2 regions of the Paenibacillus physcomitrellae genome follow, and region 1 is predicted to be linked to the other one. Evidence: a T-box and tRNA genes for the amino acid it is inferred to sense, from the RefSeq annotation. Region 1 holds a T-box; the other holds one or more tRNA genes.
The links. A T-box is a leader RNA that pairs with one kind of tRNA and senses whether it is charged. The one in region 1 lies ahead of tyrS (tyrosine--tRNA ligase), so its partner is inferred to be a tRNA-Tyr.
Positions count from the first base shown of each region.

Region 2: it encodes a tRNA-Tyr, which carries the amino acid that the T-box ahead of tyrS (tyrosine--tRNA ligase) is inferred to sense. The anticodon was not compared.

Region 1 covers NZ_CP022584.1:1,347,621-1,359,096, forward strand. Annotated here, with positions in the region: gene cax (calcium/proton exchanger) at 1-306, shown strand, start outside; gene CBE73_RS06200 (Fpa/YlaN family protein) at 387-698, opposite strand; gene CBE73_RS06205 (HPr family phosphocarrier protein) at 929-1,174, opposite strand; gene CBE73_RS06210 (aminopeptidase) at 1,257-2,372, opposite strand; gene CBE73_RS06215 (hypothetical protein) at 2,533-3,369, opposite strand; gene CBE73_RS06220 (sensor domain-containing diguanylate cyclase) at 3,582-5,570, opposite strand; gene rpsD (30S ribosomal protein S4) at 6,009-6,608, shown strand; gene tyrS (tyrosine--tRNA ligase) at 6,749-8,002, opposite strand; T-box leader at 8,145-8,400, opposite strand; gene CBE73_RS06235 (transglycosylase domain-containing protein) at 8,557-11,476, shown strand, end outside.
Region 2 covers NZ_CP022584.1:2,300,530-2,312,005, forward strand. Annotated here, with positions in the region: gene CBE73_RS10380 (glycoside hydrolase family 30 protein) at 1-1,139, opposite strand, end outside; gene CBE73_RS10385 (type 2 periplasmic-binding domain-containing protein) at 1,227-2,864, opposite strand; gene CBE73_RS10390 (carbohydrate ABC transporter permease) at 2,949-3,833, opposite strand; gene CBE73_RS10395 (ABC transporter permease) at 3,848-4,828, opposite strand; gene CBE73_RS10400 (LacI family DNA-binding transcriptional regulator) at 4,965-5,969, opposite strand; tRNA gene CBE73_RS10405 (tRNA-Leu) at 6,790-6,869, opposite strand; tRNA gene CBE73_RS10410 (tRNA-Arg) at 6,892-6,968, opposite strand; tRNA gene CBE73_RS10415 (tRNA-Cys) at 6,993-7,066, opposite strand; tRNA gene CBE73_RS10420 (tRNA-Gly) at 7,074-7,148, opposite strand; tRNA gene CBE73_RS10425 (tRNA-Gln) at 7,153-7,227, opposite strand; tRNA gene CBE73_RS10430 (tRNA-His) at 7,249-7,324, opposite strand; tRNA gene CBE73_RS10435 (tRNA-Trp) at 7,357-7,430, opposite strand; tRNA gene CBE73_RS10440 (tRNA-Tyr) at 7,439-7,524, opposite strand; tRNA gene CBE73_RS10445 (tRNA-Thr) at 7,533-7,608, opposite strand; tRNA gene CBE73_RS10450 (tRNA-Phe) at 7,626-7,701, opposite strand; tRNA gene CBE73_RS10455 (tRNA-Asp) at 7,709-7,785, opposite strand; tRNA gene CBE73_RS10460 (tRNA-Met) at 7,825-7,898, opposite strand; tRNA gene CBE73_RS10465 (tRNA-Val) at 7,926-8,001, opposite strand; tRNA gene CBE73_RS10470 (tRNA-Glu) at 8,068-8,142, opposite strand; tRNA gene CBE73_RS10475 (tRNA-Ser) at 8,152-8,243, opposite strand; tRNA gene CBE73_RS10480 (tRNA-Asn) at 8,247-8,322, opposite strand; rRNA gene CBE73_RS10485 (23S ribosomal RNA) at 8,390-11,332, opposite strand.

The DNA of each region.
Region 1 (11,476 bases):
AACGCTGCCGAACATTCGGCGGCCATCATGCTTGCGATGAAGAATAAGATCGGCGCAGCTGTAGAAATTGCCGTCGGCAGCAGCCTGCAGATTGCCTTGTTTGTGGCTCCTGTGCTGGTCTTCATCAGCCATCTGTTCGCCTCCGGACCGATGGATATCGTCTTTACGGTTATTGAACTGGCGGCTATTGGCGTTGCGGTATTTATCGCCAAATCGATTACCCAGGACGGCTCCACCAACTGGTATGAAGGTTTGCTGTTACTTGCTGTCTACATTATTCTTGGCGTATCCTTTTATCTCGTTTAATATCAAATCGCATGCAAAAAAGGGGACGGACCTGATTCATCTTCCATGATGACCGGGTCCGTCCCCTTCAATTTGGCTATCTATAGAGTTCCGTCTTCGGACTGATTCGCCTTTTGGTTCAGTGCTTCGTAGAGAAGAGCCAGATTCCGCTCCAATTTACTAAGAATCTGCTTACCGACCAGTTCATTCACAAGACCGGCTCTTACGGCAAAATCAACTTCCTTGGAAAATCCGAACATTTGCGTATCCAGTACTTCCTCATAGAGTGGGCAGTAGCGTGTAGCCAAATTCTCCATCTGCACTTCAATTAATTTTTCTATTTTATAAGCGTCTTCCTGCAGCAGATTCAACGCTTTTAAATTCAGCTGTTCCTGCAAATCAGATGAAGTCATGTATCTTCTCCCCCTCTCTGTATCAGTGACCTAAGTCCACCTATTTACCTTTAATATTAGTCTATAATGCTTCGCAATACAAGACTTCGCTGAAATAACCCGGAAAACTCCAAAGCTTGAATCATAAGGTTTTTGGACCTATTAAGTCAAGTGAATTTACCCCCGGTTCCTGTTCCGAGCTTATTTAAAAGCACCCTCTCCGTACGGAGAGGGTGCTTTGGGGTTAGCATTTACTCGGAAACAAGCGTCACATGAAGTCCATGCTTCTCAAAAATTTCTGTCATTGCCGCTTTCGCTTCTTCGGCGTCCGGTCCATGAACATGAAGTTCATAACTATGGCCGCTTACCAATGTTGTGAAAAGACCTAGGATGCTCTTAACATCGATGTACTTATTCTCGGCTTGCAGGACAATGGAAGAAGAAAACTTCGATGCCGTTTGGGCAATTTCCACAACCGCCTGATTGTTCGTAGCCATTAAAAATCCCTCCGAATTCAGCTATGAATTAACGTTTTAATCATACAATGAATCCGCTTTCCTAGCAAGACCATTGCGGGTATTATTTCAAGTTCTCCGGATTCAAAGGCTCAAGCTCCGGCAGGACAAAAATCCCGTCTTTACGGATCAAAACGTCATCAAAATAAATCTCTCCTCCGCCGTACTCCGGACGCTGGATCAGCACCAGATCCCAGTGGATCGAAGAGCGGTTGCCGTTGTCGGCAATTTCATAGGCTTGCCCTGGCGTGAAATGCAGGCTGCCTGCGATTTTTTCATCAAACAAAGTGTCTTTCATCGGATGAAGGATGTACGGATTAAAACCGATCGCAAATTCGCCGATATAACGGGCTCCTTCGTCCGAATTCAGAATTTCATTAATGCGCTCATCGTTATTGCTGCTGGCCTTCACGATTTTACCGTTCTCAAAGTGGAAAACCACGTTCTCGAACGTCACCCCGTTGTACAGAGAAGCCGCGTTATAGCTGATTACCCCGTTAACGGAGTCGCGAACCGGAGCTGTGTACACTTCTCCATCCGGAATGTTCGCTTGACCGGAACATTTAATGGCGTCGATGCCTTTAATGGAGAACTGCAGGTCGGTTCCCGGTCCTGTAATGCGAACTTTGTCGGTACGCTTCATCAAGTCGGCCAAAGCGTCCTGCGCGCGGTCCATCTTGGCATAATCCAGGTTGCAGACGTCGAAGTAGAAATCTTCGAATGCTTCCGTACTGGTATTGGCAAGCTGCGCCATACTTGCATTCGGGTAACGAAGCACTACCCATTTCGTATGTTTGACGCGCTGTTCGCTATGTACAGGATGATTGTATAAAGCATTATACATTTTCATGTTCTTCTCAGGCACGTCAGCCAGATCGTTGACGTTCTCCCCGGCGCGGATGCCGATATAAGCCTGCATTTGTTTCATCCGGTTCAGATCGATAGCCGCCCAGGTTTTGATCTGCTCTTCGGTGGCATTCATCAGCATGGCCCGCTGCGTCGTTTTGTCGGTCAGCTGCACAAACGGATGTCCGCCTGCTTTAGCTACTTCTTCAACAATCGCATTGATCAGATCGCGCTCGCTGCCGATCATTTCGATCAGTACATTCTCCCCCGGCTGGACGTTGACGGAATAACCGACCAGATTTTGCGCCAGCTTTTGAATTCTTGGATCTTTCATGGTTCCTTACTCCTCCTTATGCTGAGCTGCCCGTACAATAAACGGTCAGACAGAAACCGTCAGGCAGCGATTTGAAAGCAAATTCCTGTCTCATTGTAGCATGACCCTGAAATAAAGTCAGCGATCTTCCGCCGTTTCTTCCCTCGTTCCCCGCCCTGTCTCAACGATAATTGGTGAAATGGGCATCATTCCAAAGCGATTCGGTTCTTGGCTGCCCATTGGAGGAGGGATAGGTGATCCGAGTCTCCGAAGTGAGCCTTACAGGTAAATTGGTGTGCTTATCTATCGTCAAATGATAAACGGTATTCACATCAGCTGTGCTTAATACTTTCAGCAGCTGCTGACGGCTGCCGTTAATGAGCGCATTCCCTTCCTTAACAGCCTCCGACCCGGATTTCCCCTGCTGACTGGTCATTCGGCTTCTCCAAAGCGCCTGAGTCCGGTCCATTTCGGCAAAGAGCTCATTTTTGAGGCGGAGCAGCTCCTGTTCCGAATCCGGTTCAATTCGCAGCACCTGCGTTCCCCGGGCGGCCCCGTGCTCCAAACGAACGTTTTTCTTCATTTGGCGGAGATCTTCAATGATGGCCAGCGGATTCACCCTGCCGGCTGCGGCGGAGGTCCAGGCGTTAACCGGATTGTCTTCCTGCTGCATGGTCCAGCGGCTGCCATCCTGAAGGGTCAGCGCAGCCGGTTTCCCCGATTCAGCCGCGGCATAAGTGCCATAGCCGGATAAAGCCTGCTGGCCCGGTGCTGCTTTTACGGATAATTCGGTGTGATGTTTTAATTCGGCTTCATAAGTAAATGTATACGGGACCTGGCTCACGGACGGATCCAGCGCAGCCACCTCGGCCTGCCCCTGAATATGAAAAGCATCCACACCAGCCAAACCGGCCCATGTTAAATCAAACCACTGCTGCGGGGTTCTTTGCTCCTGACAGCCGTTTAATAGCAAAATCAGTAAACCCAGGCAAACACCCTTCATGAAAAAGTTCTTCATCTAAACGTTACCTCCTTTATAGAGGCTTCTAAACACGCTTATGATTCAGCAGCTTCTTCATGGAGGGCTATACATTCAGAAAGGAGCGGCTCCCACAAGCGGGCCTCCCCTTTAGATTTTCCTGTATGCATATCCTTATTCAAATGTTAACAACAGAAGAAAACAAAGACGCTCGCTTGGAGCGCCTTTGTGGGCAGTTGAATTGCGATTGATTAAGGAGTTATGCGTTCCGAGGTTCCGTCGAAACCACCGATCTCTGTCCGGTTTCGGCCCCCATTTTTGGCCCGGTACAATGCCATATCCGCCGTGAAAAACAGGGACTCCACGCTGATCCGGTCCTGATCCTGCCTCCATCCGCCTACGCCGCAGGAAACAGTAACTTTCGGATCGGTTTCGGCCTTCACCCGCTCCCGGATTCGCTCCGCCACTTTAAGGCAATCCTCAGCGGTCATATAAGGGAAATAAATCGCCAGCTCTTCCCCGCCCCACCGGGCGGCGATGTCGTCGCTGCGAATCGAGCTTTTGATAATGTCGCATACCTGCTTCAAAATCCGGTCTCCCACCTGATGCCCGTAGCTGTCATTAATCTGCTTGAATTTATCGATATCCACGACAAGTAGGGAGCCGACCGGATCGGTTGACAGCCGCTTCTGAACGCAGCTGTTGAGATAATGCCTGGCGTAAAGGCCGGTCAGCATATCCCGGTTCGCCATGTGTTGAACCGCCTCATAAAGAGAAGCATTCGCGATCGCAAGTCCAATATGGGTGGCCAGCACCTGAAGAAGCTTATAATTCTCATAGGAAAAATAATGCGGTGCCCGGTGCGTTAATAAAATGGTGCCATTAACTTCACCGCGAAGCTTCACAGGAGCGGCAATCAGCGACCTGGAGCTGGTGGTCTCCATAATTTTTGATCTTACGCCTTTAAAAGTCTGATAATCTGACAGGATTAAGGGTTCCCTTGTACTGTACACCAGTCCGCAAATGCCATAATGAGCCGGGAATGGATCCTTGTCTATGCTCTCGATATTGGTGGACATGATTCTGAACTGGTCTTCCCCGGGCGTCAGCTCAGTAATACAGCAGTAATCCGCTTTAAAAATCTCGAGCAGTTCTTTTGTTGCAAACTCGAACACCTCAGCGGGCTGCAAGCTTTGACTCAGTTCTCTAGACAATTCGTTAATCAGTCTGAGCTCATGAATCAGAAGATTGGACTGCTCGTACAGCTTGGCGTTCTCAAAGGCGTTCCCCGCCGTATCGGCCAGCATCCCGACCAGCTGAAGATCCATATCTTTGCCCAGTTCGCCCGGAATCAGAAAATGAAACACCCCGTATACACCCTGTTTACCGCTGAGCGGTACCGCGATTTCAAGGGTTCGCGCGCCGGTTTCCGAAACCTTTTCGCGCGAAAGCATCATGTTCTCCGTATACGCCCGGATACAAAGCTTGTCTTCCCCCTCCGAGGCCTGCATATGCAGCGGCTTGACCCTCAAATTGCTGCTTTGATAATCCTGGGTCATAAGCAGTTCAAGATGGGCGCCAGGGTAAATGTCGCTCATGCTTTCAAACACTTCATTCAGCACCCCGCCGACATCGATCTTGTCATGAATCCGCTTGACGATCTGCAGCAAAGCCGTCCAACGGGCGGACTCCTGTTCATTTTGGGTGCGTAAATTATACAGGTCACTGAGGAAGACATGATTCAGCTGGTGGTAAAAGCAAGTCCCGAAATGCTTGGCTGCCTGCACGGTCAAAGCCAGGTGAGCAGAAGCAGATTCCGAGTCCGTCAGGCTTACCAGGACTGCAAAAACTTCCCTCAACTGACGGGTTTTAACCGGGGCAGCCGCGAGATGATAGCCGTCCGCGGCAATCGTGCCCGGTTCTCCCAGCGTCAGCATCTGTTCGGCCGCCGCTGTAGCGGCCACTCTCTCTGCCTGCGGCCTGTCCGCCGCTGCGGCCACCATTTTCCCAGTATGATCAATTAGATACCAGCTCGCATCCTCAAGGCCGAAGACGGGGAGGGCTTCTTCCGTCCAATGGGAGTAAGCTCTTTGCAAAAGTCCCTCTATATAAGGGAAGTCATATCGGGTGATGTCAATGTCGTTTAACCATGCTGCTTCTCCGGCAGTCTGCAGATCACCTATTCTCAGCCAAGCATTTATGTGATGTTCTGTTTGGTTCTCTCTTAGATATTCAGCCATAGAAAGCTCCTTTTGCCGTTCAACCCTCGGCTTGTGATACCCGCATTCCCCGCTATATCCAAAAATTTCCGCCTGTAGTTAATTGATATCGTATATTCTACTATTTCTATAAACAATTTGCACTAGAATTTACCTATTTTAAGGTAATTTTTTAGTTCAAAAGACCTATCGACAAATTTCTACGTTTTCTTCAAAATCCCTCCACTTGACTTTGGGTTAACACTTCTATATCATTTAGAGTTGAAAAAGACTGGATAGAGTCTTATTTGGGCGTAATGAATTGTGTCACCCTCACGGCTTTGTTGCTGTCAGGACAGCGGCTGAACTTTCCTGGCAGTAGAGCGGATTTCTTTTCTATCCCTTCCATTCGTCAATACAAAACCGGCGCAAATAGTGTAGCCCCCTAACTAAATTATTTTAAAGGAGTCTACTTATACAATGGCACGTTACACAGGTCCTAAATTTAAACTCAGCCGCCGTCTTGGAATTTCCCTGAGCGGTACTGGCAAAGAATTGAAACGCCCTTTCCCACCGGGACAACATGGTCCTAACCAACGCAGAAAGATCAGCAACTACGGTATGCAGCTTCAAGAGAAACAAAAACTGCGTCACATGTACGGTTTGGGAGAGAAGCAGTTCCGCACTCTGTTCTCCAGAGCGCACAAAATGTCCGGTATTGCGGGCGAGAACTTCATGTTCCTGCTTGAAAGCCGTCTGGACAACCTGGTTTACCGTCTTGGTTTCGCGAACTCCCGTGCAGGTGCCCGTCAGTTGGTATCCCACGGTCACGTTACTGTAAACGGTAAAAAAGTCGACATCGCTTCTTACCAAGTAAACATCGGCGATGTTATCGGTTTGCGTGAAAGAAGCCGTTCCTTGACTTCCGTTAAAGAAGCTCTTGAGAACCGCACTCACCTTCCAGCTTACCTGGAGTACAACGACAGCGCTGTAGAAGGCAAGTACATCCGTCTTCCAGAACGTTCCGAGTTGTCCCAAGACATCGACGAGAAACAAATCGTCGAATTCTACAACCGTTAAGATTAGGTTGGAATCAAGAAAGCCCCTCTTCGGAGGGGCTTTCTTTGTTTCCCGCGCCTTTTCGTTTTCAATTCAGATCGACAGGAAAACGAAAAGACACCCCGACAGCAGATCACTGCCGAGATGCCTCGGTATTCTTTTTATTTTACGATCAGCTTGGCAAATTTACGCTTTCCGACCTGAACAATGTCGCCGGTTTGCAAGGCCACTTCGCCGTTGAAATCCGTCAGCTTCTCTTCGTTGATCTTGAGTGAGCCCTGCTGGATGCTGCGCTTCGCTTCGCCGTTGGAAGCTGCAAAGCCAAGCAGCGTGAGCAGCTTGATCAGGCGGATTTTTCCGTCCGTAAATTCAGACGAATCGATCTCGACCTCTTGAATGTCGTCCGGAAGCGCACGCTGCTGGAAGACCGTAACGAAATGCTCTTGTGCAGCGGCTGCCGCCTCGTCGCCATGGTACATGCGTACCAGCGTGTAAGCCAGATTCATTTTAGCGTCGCGAGGATGCATCGTTTCTTCCTTCAGCCCCTGCTTCAGCACTTCCAACTCTTCGTTTGTCAAATCCGTTACCAGCTCATAGTATTTGACCATCAGCTCGTCCGGCACCGACATCGCTTTGCCGTAAATTTCGTTAGGCTCTTCATCGATGCCGATGTAGTTGCCAAGGCTCTTGCTCATCTTCTTCTCGCCGTCCAAACCTTCAAGCAGCGGCGTCATCATGATAACCTGCGGCTCCTGGCCATATTCCTTCTGGAGTGTACGGCCCATCAGCAGGTTAAATTTCTGATCTGTTCCGCCAAGCTCGACATCGCACTTCAGCGCAACCGAATCCATCCCCTGCATCAAAGGATAGAAAAATTCATGAATGCTGATCGGCTGGCCGCTTTGGTACCGTTTCGTAAAGTCATCACGCTCGAGCATACGGGCTACCGTCACTTTAGCTGCAAGCTTGACCACGTCTTCAAAAGTCATAGGACCAAGCCATTCAGAGTTAAAGAAGACCTGCGTTCTCTCTGGATCAAGGATTTTGAAAATTTGTTTCTTATAAGTCTCGGCATTCAGCAGCACATCTTCTTTAGTCAGCTGTTTGCGGGTTTCGGATTTACCCGTCGGGTCACCGATCATCCCGGTAAAATCCCCGATAATCAGCTGAACCTGATGGCCAAGCTCCTGATACTGGCGAAGTTTCTGCATAACCACAGTGTGGCCGATATGAATGTCCGGAGCTGATGGATCAAGCCCCAGCTTTACTTTGAGCGGCGTATTCGTTGCCACCGATTTCATGATTTTCTGCTTCAATTCTTCTTCAGGAACCGTTTCGACAACACCTCTGCCCAAGATGGCCAGCTGGCGTTCTACTTCTTCACGCTGCGGCAGTGTCAATTCATCCCACTTCACTTGTTGTCCCCCTCAAAAATAGTTATTTATCCCGCTAAACCCGGGTAAAATAGCCTCAACATGCAGCTCGCTCCGAATTGCAAAGTTCGCTTTCGGCGGGTGCACCGCAGAGGCAAAAAACACAAAAAAGCTCCTTCTCATCCCAAGGGACGAGAAGGAGCGCTCGCGTTACCACCCTAATTAAAACCGATGACTTCACGCCATACCCTGCCTGCGGCATCGGTTTTCACTTCATTTCCATAACGGTTCCCCGGTACCGGACTACTTGCAATGCATGCTTTCCCCCGGACAGCTCCAGACTGTAATTCAAAGGGGCCCGCTTTCCCGGTTCGCACCAACCACCGTTTCTCTGAGCAGCAGAGTATCCGCCTTTTACTGTTGTCCTTCCCAGCTTTTCAAATATGCAGCTTTAAGCTTGTTTATAACACAGATCAAATCAGTAAGTCAAGAAAGGGACCTCCGAACTGCCTTCATTCCTATGGAATTCGGTCGAAATGAGGGTTCAAAGCCCGTAATTTGTGCTATAATGTTGCTTGTTAAAAAGGAGGATGCTCATGGCTTTAGATAAAGACAACAGTCCGGAACAGCAAGTCACGCCCCCCAAACGAAGAAGGACTGGACGGATCATACTTAACGTGATTATTGGGTTGTTTCTTGCAGGTTTGGCCGGTGTGCTGTTTACCTTTGGCACTGCGTTCGGGTATGTGTCCGCCATCGTCAAGGACGACCCGGTCCGATCACGCGCCGATATTGAAGCGCAGATCAATCATAATGACATGACGACCTTTGCTTATTTTAGAGATGGTTCGGGAATTGGACAGCTCCGTTCTGAAGAGGACAGACGGCCTGTAGAATTCAAGGAAATTCCCTCTTCCGTCATTGACGCTGTCATTTCTATTGAAGACAACAATTTTTACGAGCATAAAGGCGTCGATCTGAACGGAACGCTCCGCGCTGTGAAGCAGCGTGTTCTCAAGGAAGACGTCCAGACCGGCGGAAGTACACTGACTCAGCAGCTTGCAAGACGTGTATTTCTGAGCCTTGATCGTACAGAAGACCGCAAGTTCAAAGAGATTCTGCTGGCGCTCCGTTTGGAACGTTTCTTGTCCAAGCAGGAGATCATGACCGCCTATCTCAACAAGGTTCCTTTCGGGAACGGATCTAGCGGTTACAATTTGTATGGCATTAAGGCCGCTGCCAGAGGCATCTTTAACATCAGCGACCTGAGCAAGCTGAACATCGCCGAATCCGCTTATCTGGCTGGACTGCCACAGCTGCCGAGTTCCTATTCGGCCTTCAACGGCAAAGGGGAATTTAATCCTGATAATTTCAGCCGCGCAGTCAAGCGTCAGCATCTCGTGCTTCAGCGCATGCTGGAGGAAGGCAAAATCAATCAGACTGAATACGACGAAGCGCTTAATTTCGATATTAAGTCAGCCCTTGCCCCAACAACCAAAAAAGCATACGACACTTATCCTTATCTCATGCTTGAAACGGAGCGGCAGGGCGCCCAAATTATGGCTATGCTGAAAGACCCAACCTTAACCGAAGAGGACTTATCCAGCAAGGAGAATGCTCAAGCGCTTGAGGAAGGCAGACAGCAGCTGATGACCGGCGGCTACCGGATCTTCACAACGATCGATAAGAAAGTATATAGTGCGATGCATAAAGTGTCCGACAACAAGGACAACTTCTCGCCGGAAAGTAAAACCAAAGGGCTTGAGCAGGTAGCCGGCATGATGATCGATCATAAAACAGGAGCTATCCTAGGCATGATTGAAGGCCGTGATTTCTATACGGAGCAGATGAACTATGCGACGCAGATGGTTCGCCAGCCTGGCTCCACGATGAAACCTTTGGCCGCTTACCTCCCCGCTTTGGAGGAAGGGCTGATTCAACCGGCCAGCATCATTGACGATTCGCCGATTATTCTGAAGGACTACCAGAAGGGCTATCATATTCCGGTGAACTCCAGCGGCGGTTATAAGGGCCTCGTTACCGCCCGGACTGCGCTTAATGAGTCGAGAAATGTTCCCGCCTTGAAGCTCTTCAACAACGTGGTCGGCATCGATAAGGCCTGGGCCTTTGTCAAGAATCTCGGCATCACGACCATTGAAGACTCGGATTACCAGGCTACCACCGGCGTACTCGGCGGTTTGGCACACGGCGTAAGCGTGGAGGAAATAACCAACGCCTACGGCGCGATCGCCAACCAGGGCATTTTTAACGATGCTTATATGATTGAAAGAATTGAAGATGCCAAAGGAAACGTCGTCTATCAGCACAAAGCCGAACCTAAACGTGTATTCTCAGCTCAAACGGCTTTCCTGATGACGGATATGCTGCGCACCGTAGTTTCGGCCAGCGGATCGACGGGCCACTCGATTGCAAGCGACTTTAAGCAATACGGCAAAATCCCGGTTGTCGGCAAAACCGGTACCACCCAGAACTATGCAGACGTCTGGTTTGAAGGATATTCGCCTGACGTTACGCTCGGCATCTGGGTCGGTTATTCCGAGCCTGCAAACACCCTTTCCGATGCCGGCAAGGCACGAGCGCGCAAGGTTTGGGCCAAGGTCATGAACGAAGTGACGGAAGCCAAACCGGAGCTGTTCAAAACTAAGGAATTTGCCAAACCGGACGGCATCGTTAAGAAGACCGTTTCCGGATACAGTGGCCTGCTGCCTACAGCTTTGACCGAGCAGGCAGGCAAAACGAACACGGACATCTTCAACGAGAAATATGTACCAACCAAACCGGATGATGTGCTTATTCGCGCCAAGTATATTACTTACAACAACGTCAACTATATTCCGCAAGAGGGAACACCTGCGGATATGCTGCAGGAGAAAGTGGTTCTGAAGCGTGATCCGCCGATCTCCGAGCTGATCAAACAGCTGGAGAACGCTTTTGCGAACATGAAAGGCAGTCATAAAACGCTCGATTATTATATACCGAAGGATGCGGGTGAGGATGCTCCTTATGAAGTAGATCCCCGTAAAGATGACGGAGCACCCCCGGCAGCGCCTCAGGGCGTCGCTCTCGGCTCTGTCACCGGAGAGGCGGCCGTTTCCTTCAATAACAACAGCGAAGCTGATGTGGTCGGATATCGTCTCTACAAGTCGGTTAACGGAGGCGCCTTTGCTTATGACCAATCCAGGCTGCTGGGATCAGGCACCCAGTTTAATGTGCCGGTCTCCTCACAGGAAAGTTATGCCTTCTATGTGACAGCCGTTGACGTTGCCGGCAAAGAATCTGCACCTAGCAATATTGTTGTTGCTAATGGCGTGTTTGCGCCTGGCGGCCCTGGACTTCCGGGCGATCCTTTAAACGGTGGAGATCTAGGCGGACAGCCTGGAGATCCTGCGGCAGGCACAATGACGGCTCCATCGGCTCCGGGTCAACCTCAAGGCACTATTACACCTGCCGGGGTTACGATCAACTGGAGTGCTAACGCAGCTGAGGAACAGGTTA
Region 2 (11,476 bases), 950 kb from region 1:
ATTTTGCTGAAATGAGCCAAAGCATAATAATCCAAAGTATAAACAAGCTCTCGCGTCTGCTGGTTAACCTGCACGATTCCCCGGCATGTGCTGTTGCCAAATCCCGGGACCGTGGGTCCATTTTGCTCATCCAGCGCCATATTCCACAGAATAAAGGATTTGCTATGGTTGCGCAGAATCTCAATTCCCGTACGCATCACGTTGCTAAAAGCTTGTTCGAAAGGAGGAATCCATTCCCCGCCGGAGCCTTCCGTGAAATGCACTTCCTTGCCCGGGAATTTCTCGAACACTTCGCTTTGCGCCGACGGTTTCCCGCCGTACCAGTGCCAAGCTACACCATCCACCTGCTCCATCGCTTGCTCGAACACGGTCGTTGGATAATCGGGACGATCCCAGTTATGATCATAACAAAGAATTTTGGTATGGAGTCCATGACTGACGAATGCAGGCTTCAAATGATCTCTAACAAATTCGGCCTGCGCCTCGGCCAACATCTTCATGCTTGGATAATGGCTTGGCTCATAAAGCGGTTCATTTTGCGGTGTTACCGCGTAAATATCAAGACCTTTATCTTTATAAGCTTGGATATAGCGCGCAAAATATTCGGCAAAAGCCGGATAATATTCTTTCTTCAGTTCTCCTGTTTTCATCGAACCGCTGGTCTTCATCCAGGCGGGTGCGCTCCACGGTGAAGCAAATAACTTCACTTCAGGGTTCAGCTTCCTGGCTTTGTGCAGCAGAGGAATAATATCTCCTTCATCATGGGCAATGGAGAAATGCTCCAGCTCCGGATCGGTCTCGCCTTCAGGCCTATCATTATAGCTGTAAATGGATCTGGCGTAGTCCGAAGCTCCCATTGGATTTCGTAATACAGACAATCCTATGCCTTCCGACGGGTCAAACAAACGGGTCATAACCTCCGCCTGCTGCCCTTCATCCAGAATTTGATGAATCAGATAAGCGGCCGAATCCGTAAAGGATGCTCCGAATCCATCTATCTCCTGAAAGGTTTCTTTCTCATCCAAAGTTACAGTAACCTTTTCTCCATCCGGTTTAGAACGGCTCGCCAGCTGCACCGCGGATTGCTGAATGAACAGTTCGCCTTCTCCTTTGGACTGGTAAATCAATAGCTCGGACATGAAGTCGCCTCCTGATGCTCGAATTAGAGTTAAGCACAAATTAGGGTAAAGAAGAGCCCTTTTCAAGGCCCTTCTCCATTTAGCTCATTACTTGATTCCCAGTTTCTCTCTGTTAGCCTGCATTTTCTCGCTGCGAATGTCTACAATTTTGCTCCAGTTGTTATCATCCAGGAATTTCTTGTAAGCATCCAGCGTTTTATTGAAATCATCATCCGTCTTAGATCTGATCAGACTAACCAGCGTAGTATTCCAAGTTGTGTCAATTGCGGACAACGAACGTGCCTCCGCCGTACCTTGATCCGGGTTGATATTTTCCAGAATGAAATGCGGTTTCAGCTTGCCATTGCCCCATTCCTGCATTTGCTTGATCGCCTCAGGAGAGGAGTCTTTGTTAAGGGCTTTATAACGGTCGTGTCCGAAGAAAATGAATTCGCCCATCCGGTAGTCCTTTTTGAACTTGTCGGAGTTAGTCAACTGCAGCTCTTTAACAGCCGGCAGGAATTCTACCGTTCCGTCCGAATTTTTCTTGTACGTTTCGCCTTCAATACCGAAGTTCACCAATGCCTGGCCTTCGTCACTCAGCAAATAAGTAAAGACTTGGATCGCTTTGGCTGGGTCTTTAGCTTTTTTCGTGATGTAGTTGATCATCCAGCCTGTAATACCCGATTGGTTCAGCGTTGGCTGGTTGCCAACCGTGCTTTGTGGTCCATCGACCGCGATGTATTTATCCTCAGGGTTGTTGGTCATAAACGTCTGCAGGTTGCCGCCTTGCTGTGGCACACCGTCGAGCATGATCGTTGCATATTTACCGGATTTAACTTTCTCTTCAAAAGCCGTACCGTCATCGGCAAAGCTGTCATCACTGATATCGCCGTTACGGTAAACGGTGTTAAGCGTTTTCAACCAGGTCAAGTAATCTTCATCCAGGTTGCGGTTATAGAACTTGCCGTCTTTGTCTTCCAGCGGCACGCCCAGGTAATCCTGAAGCACATCGCCCAGCGAACCTGTACCTGTTCCAATCGAGTTAAAGCCAAACGGAATCAATTGCGGGAACTGGCTTTTGATCTTCTCCATAGCACTTTCAAATTCTTCCGGTGTTTTCATACTAGGTTTGCCGATTGCCTCATACACGTCCTGGCGAATAATAAAGGCTGTTTTTGCCGGAATGGTACCGCTGTCATAATCGGCCTGCGTATTGGAGTAGTCGGGGTATCCGTACGTTTTGCCGTCTTTCTGCTGGAACCAGTTCATTGTATCCTTAGCAGCTACCTGGTTGAAATATGGATCATATTTCTCGGCCAGATCGTTAAGCGGCAGCGCCCATGTGGAAGCTTTCTGCGCAACGGCTGAATTGGAATCAAAGACCGTAATAATGTCAGGCATATCTCCGCCGGCGAAGAAGGTATTCAGTTTTGTATCGTCACCGGTGATGAATTTAATGTTGATATTCAAATCCTCTTTAATCTTTTTGGTTACTGTATCTTTACCGAAGTCTGTATTCCACCAGTCCGCATTAACGTACCAGGTCAGATCGGTTGTTTCCTTCTTCGTATCAAGCTTCCATGCCGGTGTCGATGGGTCCGGTGTATAGCGGCCATCCAGATCCGGAAGAGCAGCGCTCTTGGAACCTCCTCCGCCTCCGGAACCGCAGGCAGTGATTGTCAGCATGATTGCCAGCAGAACGGCACCCAGCGAAACCCCTTTTTTCCGCAATACTTTACTCATCTTTATCATGTTTGTTTACCTCCCTTTTTTATCAAAGCGTTTACCCCTTGGACTAGACTCCATGTTTCAGTGTACAGAATGCTTTTATTCCTTCACCGCCCCCATCATAATGCCAGAGATAAAGTACCTTTGAAGCAATGGATAAATTACAACAATCGGCAGAGTAGTAATTACGATTGTCGCAAGTTGAACCCCTTTAGTGGTGGTTTCGATCACGGCCGAGCTAGCATTTTGCATCGACTGCGTCTGGGACTGCACAATGATCTCGTACAGCTTCATCTGCAGCGGGTATAAGGCCTGATCTGTAATGTACAGCTTGGTAGTCAAGAAATCGTTCCATTGGCCGACGCCATTAAACAAGGCGATTGTAGCCATAGCCGGCATGGACAAAGGTATAAAAATCTTCAGGAAAATGCGCCACTCGCCTGCACCGTCGATTTTCGCCGATTCCTCAAGCGCATCCGGCACATTCCGAAAGAAGTTCATCAGGATAACTACATCGTAATAACTAAAGAGAGCAGGAATGATGTACACCCAGAAGGTGTTTAACAGTCCCAAGGACTTAATCAACAGGTAAATCGGGATCATACCGCCTGAGAAAAACATGGTGATGACGCCCATGGCGACATACAATTTGCGGCCACGCAGATTTTGTTTACTAAGCGCGTAACCGATCATCGCACAGAAGAAAACGTGGGTGGCGACGCCAAGCACCGTCTTGGACACCGAGATAAAAAAGGCCTGCCAAATGCTGTCGTCCTGGAATACCGCACGATAATTTTCCAAAGAAAACTCTGGGCTCCAGAATATAAATCCACCTTCTGCCAGCGCTTGCCCTGAACTCAATGAGGAAATAATGACATTCCACAAAGGGATAATAATAACAAGGGTAATGATAACAAGCAGCGTTATATTGAAGGCATTAAAGACGCGGCTGTTTAAATCTTCTCTAATCGCCTTTCGATTCATGAAAATGCCTCCTCTTATAGAACAGATTGATTATCGTTCAGCTTACTGGTGACTTTATTAGCTGTGACAAGCAGAATGACGGAAACAATGGAAACGCCCAGACCTACAGCGGTAGCGTACGAGAAATCCCCTTGCGTCAAGCCCATACGATATACGTAAGAGTTGATGACTTCCGCCGTTTCCCGGTTCTGCGAATTCATCAGTACCAAGGTTTGGTCCAAATTCGATCCCAATAAACCGCTTACAGTCAAGATCAGGTTTAAACTGATGATGGATCTCATGTTAGGGAGCGTAATATTCCAGATTTGCCGAATTCGGCTTGCCCCATCGATCTTCGCAGCTTCATAGTAGGTAGGGTCAATTTTGGCCATGATAGCGAGATACAGGATTGTTCCCCAGCCTGCTTCTTTCCAGATATCCGATAAAGTGGCGATCCACCAGTATTTGCCCGGATCCAGCAAAATGTTCTGGCCCTTTGAAATAATCCCTAGATCCAGCAGGATCTGATTAAAAAGCCCTGTTGTCGAGAACCAGTTGATCATCATGCCGCCAAGTACGATCCAAGACAGAAAGTGCGGCAAATAGGATACCGTCTGAACAAATTTCTTCATGCGTGTGAAACTCAATTCGTAGATCATAATCGCCAAAATAATAGGAATGATGAACCCAATACCTAATTTCAGAAAGCTGATTGCCAAAGTGTTGACTACAGCGTCCCAAAAATATTGGTCGGACATAATAATCTTGAAATTCTCCAGGCCCACCCATGGAGCCGAATCCAGCGTATCGATGACCGTATAGCTTTTAAAGGCAATAGTCAGACCATAAATAGGAATGTAACAAAAGATAATCATAAAAATAATGCCTGGAATGATCATCGACTGCAGTTCCCGTTGTCTCCAGAAATCTACAGCAAATTCCTTGATTTTTTGCCCCATCGTTGTTTTCTCGTTCGGTTTGCCGTTGACCGGCTCTGTCACCGCTAATTTGGCCATATTCTCTTCTCCCCTCCAGGCTCTTACCTTGTTGATTAGTGAACCATTTTCGATAAAAACGTTTTTATTTTGATGTAAAAAACCCCTAAAACTCCCTCCTCCTGTCCGAATCCAACTCGTTCAGCCCATTTTATTTTTACTGAAGCTTGACCTGACTGCTGCCTCTGACAACAAGCTCACCCTTTAGCCTTTGGCTGTGTCCCTGTTCCTTCTTCTCAATCATCCGGATCAGCTGTTCAATCGCCAGAATCCCCTGTCTCGCAATCTGATTCCTTACTGTCGTCAGTGGAGGTGAGAAATAAGGAGCAATATCGATATCGTCAAACCCTACCACACTAACCTGGGCAGGCACCTCATAACCATGATTCTCAAGAGCTTTAATACATCCGATAGCACTCAAGTCATTCCCTGCTAGAAAGGCGTCCGGCAGTTGTTCAGAATGTTGATAGATAAAAGACTTAATGGCATTATAAGTGCTTTCTTCTTCAAAATATCCCTGCAAAATATATTCCTCTTTGATTGGCAGCTGATATTCCTTAAGCGCAGCCAGGTATCCTTCCTTCCGCTGCTCACTGTCAAACATCGTTTCAACCCCGGAGATATAAGCAATATGCTTATGGCCCAAGCTGATCAAGTATTTCGTAGCCTCATAGCCGGCGATATAAGAATCGAAGATAATACTGCCCATAGTGTCATCCTCAATCTCGCGATCCAGAAAAACAGCTTTGACTTTATCTTTCTTCATAACAGCAATATCGTTCTCATCTATCCGCAATTCTTCGTAAATAATCACTCCGTCAACCCGGCTGCCTAATATATTATTCATGATAACCTGCTTATCCCGGGTAACGAAGACATTAAGCCCGTATCCGTAGCGGTCACATTCCCGTGCCATCGTTTCTACCAGCTTGTAAAAGTAAGGTCCCGTCACACTTGTCGTAAAGAATCCGATCATATGTGTTTTTCCTGACTTTAGCAGCTTGCCATTGAGATTAGGGACGTAATTCAATCGTTGTGCTACCTGAAGTACGTGCATTTTCGTTTCAGGATTAAGTACATCTACATCATTCAATGCATTAGAGACCGTTGAGATGGAAACTCCTGCTTCGCGGGCTACATCTTTTATAGTTATCCTTGCCAAAGTTTTCACCTCAAAATAAAAACGTTTTTATAGTTCTAAAGGGTAACATAAAAGCGTTTACATTACAACCCAAATATTTAAATTATCTTTTTAATCCGAATCATAGTTCGAACAATTCCAGGCTCATCCGCTTTTTTCCTATCTCTCGGGCCCGTACAGTGATCGCATTAAGCTTAATACTTACTTAACAAGCTTTATTAAGTTTAACCATAAGCCCATTAAAAACTTAATCACTAATTCTGCAGCCGCCGGCGCCAATCGTACCCAAAGCGCGCACCAAAGACTTTGAAAGAGACGTCCCCGTCCATACTCTGCACGATAGCAACAATAGACCACTCGCTGTGGCACGATGGGCTCGACAAGGCGCGATACACACTGCAAGGCACAATAGTACGGATAGATACGAGGTATATAGACAACATAAGCATCATAGAGACATCCTGAACAGCAGGAATCACCGTATGTATCCTAGCATCATAGATACACCATATTGCACCATTAACACTATAGACACCATTAATGCCACAGGAATCATAGACACCATAAACATCATAAATACTATAACACCGTAACACCATAGAATTTATAAAAAAACATATGTACCAAAGAACTTGATAACATCCTCTAATGCTTTCCAAGGTGGTTGGATGCTAAGCTAACCAATAACCGGGACCACCAGTATTTTATGATAAATGCTATCTATTCCTGCTCAAACTCCAAGAGTGTTAGCAGCCTCCTTGAAAGGCCACCTTATCTATATTATGAATATACGAAAGAAGCCTTGAAATCTTTAATAGATTTCAAGGCTTCTTAGAATTAATGCCGGTGAAGGGACTCGAACCCCCACGGTTTCCCTCACGATTTTGAGTCGCGCGCGTCTGCCAATTCCGCCACACCGGCTTATTAAAGTATGAAGTATATATGGCGTGCCCTAAGAGATTCGAACTCCTGACCTTTTGATTCGTAGTCAAACGCTCTATCCAGCTGAGCTAAGGGCACATATTATATACAACTTAAAAATACTGGAGGCGCCACCCAGACTCGAACTGGGGATAAAGCTTTTGCAGAGCTGTGCCTTACCACTTGGCTATGGCGCCAAAATAATGGAGCGGACGACGGGAATCGAACCCGCGACCCTCGCCTTGGCAAGGCGATGCTCTACCGCTGAGCCACGTCCGCGAAATGGCTGGGGATATAGGATTCGAACCTATGCATGACGGAGTCAAAGTCCGTTGCCTTACCGCTTGGCTAATCCCCAAAATTTCTGAAAAGTTAATAATGGGGCGATCGATGGGACTTGAACCCACGAATGCCGGAGCCACAATCCGGTGCGTTAACCCCTTCGCCACGACCGCCATAAAAACTTTCCTATTCAGTTATAAAAATATGGCAGGGGCAGCAGGAATTGAACCCACACCAAAGGTTTTGGAGACCTTTGTTCTACCTTTAAACTATGCCCCTATATAAACTGGTGGAGGCTGATGGATTCGAACCACCGAACCCGTAAGGGAGCAGATTTACAGTCTGATGCGTTTGGCCACTTCGCTAAGCCTCCACAGTAAATGGTGCCGTCGAGAGGACTTGAACCCCCAACCTACTGATTACAAGTCAGTTGCTCTACCAGTTGAGCTACAACGGCTTATTCAATTGTAAAAATGGTGGCTCGGGACGGAATCGAACCGCCGACACGAGGATTTTCAGTCCTCTGCTCTACCGACTGAGCTACCGAGCCAAAAACATGGCGGAACCGACGGGATTCGAACCCGCGATCTCCTGCGTGACAGGCAGGCATGTTAGGCCTCTACACCACGGTTCCACAGCCTAAGGTCTTGCATTTGATCCCTTAAAGGGATTATTGCGGGGGCAGGATTTGAACCTGCGGCCTTCGGGTTATGAGCCCGACGAGCTACCGGGCTGCTCCACCCCGCGTCAGTAAAAAGTATTTATTATGTTATATGGTGGAGGCTGAGGGGATCGAACCCCCGACCCTCTGCTTGTAAGGCAGATGCTCTCCCAGCTGAGCTAAGCCTCCAAATTGAACACAATATCTAGTATATCATATTCATAACAAGTTAGTCAACTTCATTGTTGAAGTTAATGGTGACCCGTAGGGGATTCGAACCCCTGTTACCTCCGTGAAAGGGAGGTGTCTTAACCCCTTGACCAACGGGCCTGACTATAATGGCGGAGAGAGAGGGATTCGAACCCTCGAGACGCTTGTGACGCCTACACGATTTCCAATCGTGCTCCTTCGGCCAACTCGGACACCTCTCCATATGGCTCCCCGAACAGGACTCGAACCTGTGACAACTCGATTAACAGTCGAGTGCTCTACCAACTGAGCTATCAGGGAATATAACATTCAGATGCTTGATCACCTGAAAACTGGATACGAAACAATCAATTGCGATTAGATCTATTTGGATAAGCCCTCGACCGATTAGTACTGGTCAGCTCCATGCATTGCTGCACTTCCACCCCCAGCCTATCTACCTCGTCGTCGTCAAGGGGTCTTACTAGTTGGGAAATCTCATCTTGAGGGGGGCTTCACGCTTAGATGCTTTCAGCGCTTATCCCTTCCGCACGTAGCTACCCAGCTGTGCTCCTGGCGGAACAACTGGTGCACCAGCGGTGCGTCCATCCCGGTCCTCTCGTACTAAGGACAGCTCCTCTCAAATTTCCTACGCCCACGACAGATAGGGACCGAACTGTCTCACGACGTTCTGAACCCAGCTCGCGTACCGCTTTAATGGGCGAACAGCCCAACCCTTGGGACCTACTTCAGCCCCAGGATGCGATGAGCCGACATCGAGGTGCCAAACCTCCCCGTCGATGTGGACTCTTGGGGGAGATAAGCCTGTTATCCCCAGGGTAGCTTTTATCCGTTGAGCGATGGCCCTTCCATGCGGTACCACCGGATCACTAAGCCCGACTTTCGTCCCTGCTCGACTTGTCAGTCTCGCAGTCAAGCTCCCTTTTGCCTTTGCACTCTTCGAATGATTTCCAACCATTCTGAGGGACCCTTGGGGCGCCTCCGTTACTCTTTAGGAGGCGACCGCCCCAGTCAAACTGCCCACCTGACACTGTCCCCATGCCCGATTAGGGCACCAGGTTAGAACTCCGATACGATCAGGGTGGTATCCCCACGGCGCATCCAAGGAAGCTTGCGCTCCCTCTTCCTAGGCTCCCACCTATCCTGTACAAATCGTATCAAAGTCCAATATCAAGCTGCAGTAAAGCTCCATGGGGTCTTTCTGTCTTGTCGCGGGTAACCTGCATCTTCACAGGTATTAAAATTTCACCGGATCTCTCGCTGAGACAGCGCCCAAGTCGTTACGCCATTCGTGCGGGTCAGAATTTACCTGACAAGGAATTTCGCTACCTTAGGACCGTTATAGTTACGGCCGCCGTTTACTGGGGCTTCAGTTCATAGCTTCGGGTTACCCCTAACCACTCCCCTTAACCTTCCAGCACCGGGCAGGCGTCAGCCCGTATACTTCGCCTTACGGCTTCGCACAGACCTGTGTTTTTGCTAAACAGTCGCTTGGGCCTTTTCACTGCGGCCCCCTCGGGCTATTCACCCTACCGAGGCACCCCTTCTCCCGAAGTTACGGGGTCATTTTGCCGAGTTCCTTAACGAGAGTTCTTCCGCGCGCCTTAGAATTCTCTTCTCGCCTACCTGTGTCGGTTTACGGTACGGGCACCTTCACCTGGCTAGAGGCTTTTCTTGGCAGTGTGAGATCATGACCTTCGCTACTGCAATTTTCGCTCCCCATCACAGCCCAAGGTTATGTAGCACGGATTTGCCTCTGCTACCCTCTCACTGCTTGGACGGACATCCATCAGTCCGCGTCACTACCCTGCTGCGTCACCCCAGCGCTCATAGCGGTTTACGGTGGTACAGGAATTTCCACCTGTTGTCCTTCGACTACGCCTGTCGGCCTCGCCTTAGGTCCCGACTTACCCTGAGCGGCCGAACCTTCCTCAGGAACCCTTAGGCTTTCGGCGGATCAGATTCTCACTGATCTTTTCGTTACTCATACCGGCATTCTCACTTGTGTACTCTCCAGCGCTCCTTACGATACACCTTCAACGCATACACAACGCTCCCCTACCCCTGATGCAAGCATCAAGCCATAGCTTCGGTGGTGTGTTTAGCCCCGTTACATTTTCGGCGCAGAGTCACTCGACCAGTGAGCTATTACGCACTCTTTAAATGGTGGCTGCTTCTAAGCCAACATCCTGGTTGTCTGTGCAACTCCACATCCTTTCCCACTTAACACACACTTGGGGACCTTAGCTGATGGTCTGGGCTGTTTCCCTTTTGACAATGGATCTTAGCACTCACTGTCTGACTCCCGGTTAATCAGTCTATGGCATTCGGAGTTTGACTGAGCTTGGTAACCCTTGCGGGCCCCGCACCCAATCAGTGCTCTACCTCCACGACTGTACCACCGAGGCTAGCCCTAAAGCTATTTCGGGGAGAACCAGCTATCTCCGAGTTCGATTGGAATTTCTCCGCTACCCCCACCTCATCCCCGAACTTTTCAACGTTCGTGGGTTCGGGCCTCCAGTGCGTGTTACCGCTCCTTCACCCTGGACAGGGGTAGATCACACGGTTTCGGGTCTACGCCCACGTACTTATTCGCCCTATTCAGACTCGCTTTCGCTACGGCTACGGCTTCTCACCTTAACCTTGCACGGGAACGTAACTCGCCGGTTCATTCTACAAAAGGCACGCCATCACCCGTGATGAAACGAAGTTTCATCATAGGGCTCTGACTTCTTGTAAGCACACGGGTTCAGGATCTCTTTCACTCCCCTTCCGGGGTGCTTTTCACCTTTCCCTCACGGTACTGCTTCACTATCGGTCACTAGGGAGTATTTAGCCTTACCAGATGGTCCTGGCAGATTCATACGGGGTTTCACGTACCCCGCACTACTCGGGATCCGTCTCGGAGGGAATAGACTTTCGGTTACAGGGCTTTTACCTCTTCTAGCGGGCCTTTCCAGACCTCTTCGCCTACCCTATTCCTTTGTAACTCCATGTGAGACGTCCCACAACCCCAAGAGGCAAGCCTCTTGGTTTAGGCTCTTCCGCGTTCGCTCGCCGCTACTGACGGAATCACTACTTGTTTTCTCTTCCTCAAGGTACTTAGATGTTTCAGTTCCCCTGGTCTGCCTCTTCGCAACCTATGTATTCAGTTACGAGTGACTGGCTATTACACCAGCCGGGTTTCCCCATTCGGACATCCCCGGATCAAAGCTTGCTTACAGCTCCCCGAGGCCTTATCGTTGTTCGCCACGTCCTTCTTCGGCTCCTAGCGCCTAGGCATCCTCCGTGTGCTCTTAGTAGCTTAACCAATTCGCTCGGATTTTGGGCCCATATGCTCTGTTGTTCCTCGGTTTCTCGATTGAAATGAATCAAGGTTGAAACCGACTCACAAAGGATCAATGGCCTCCAAAATGCCTCGCTCTGTAGTTAGCACTTCACTTGTTCTCTATGA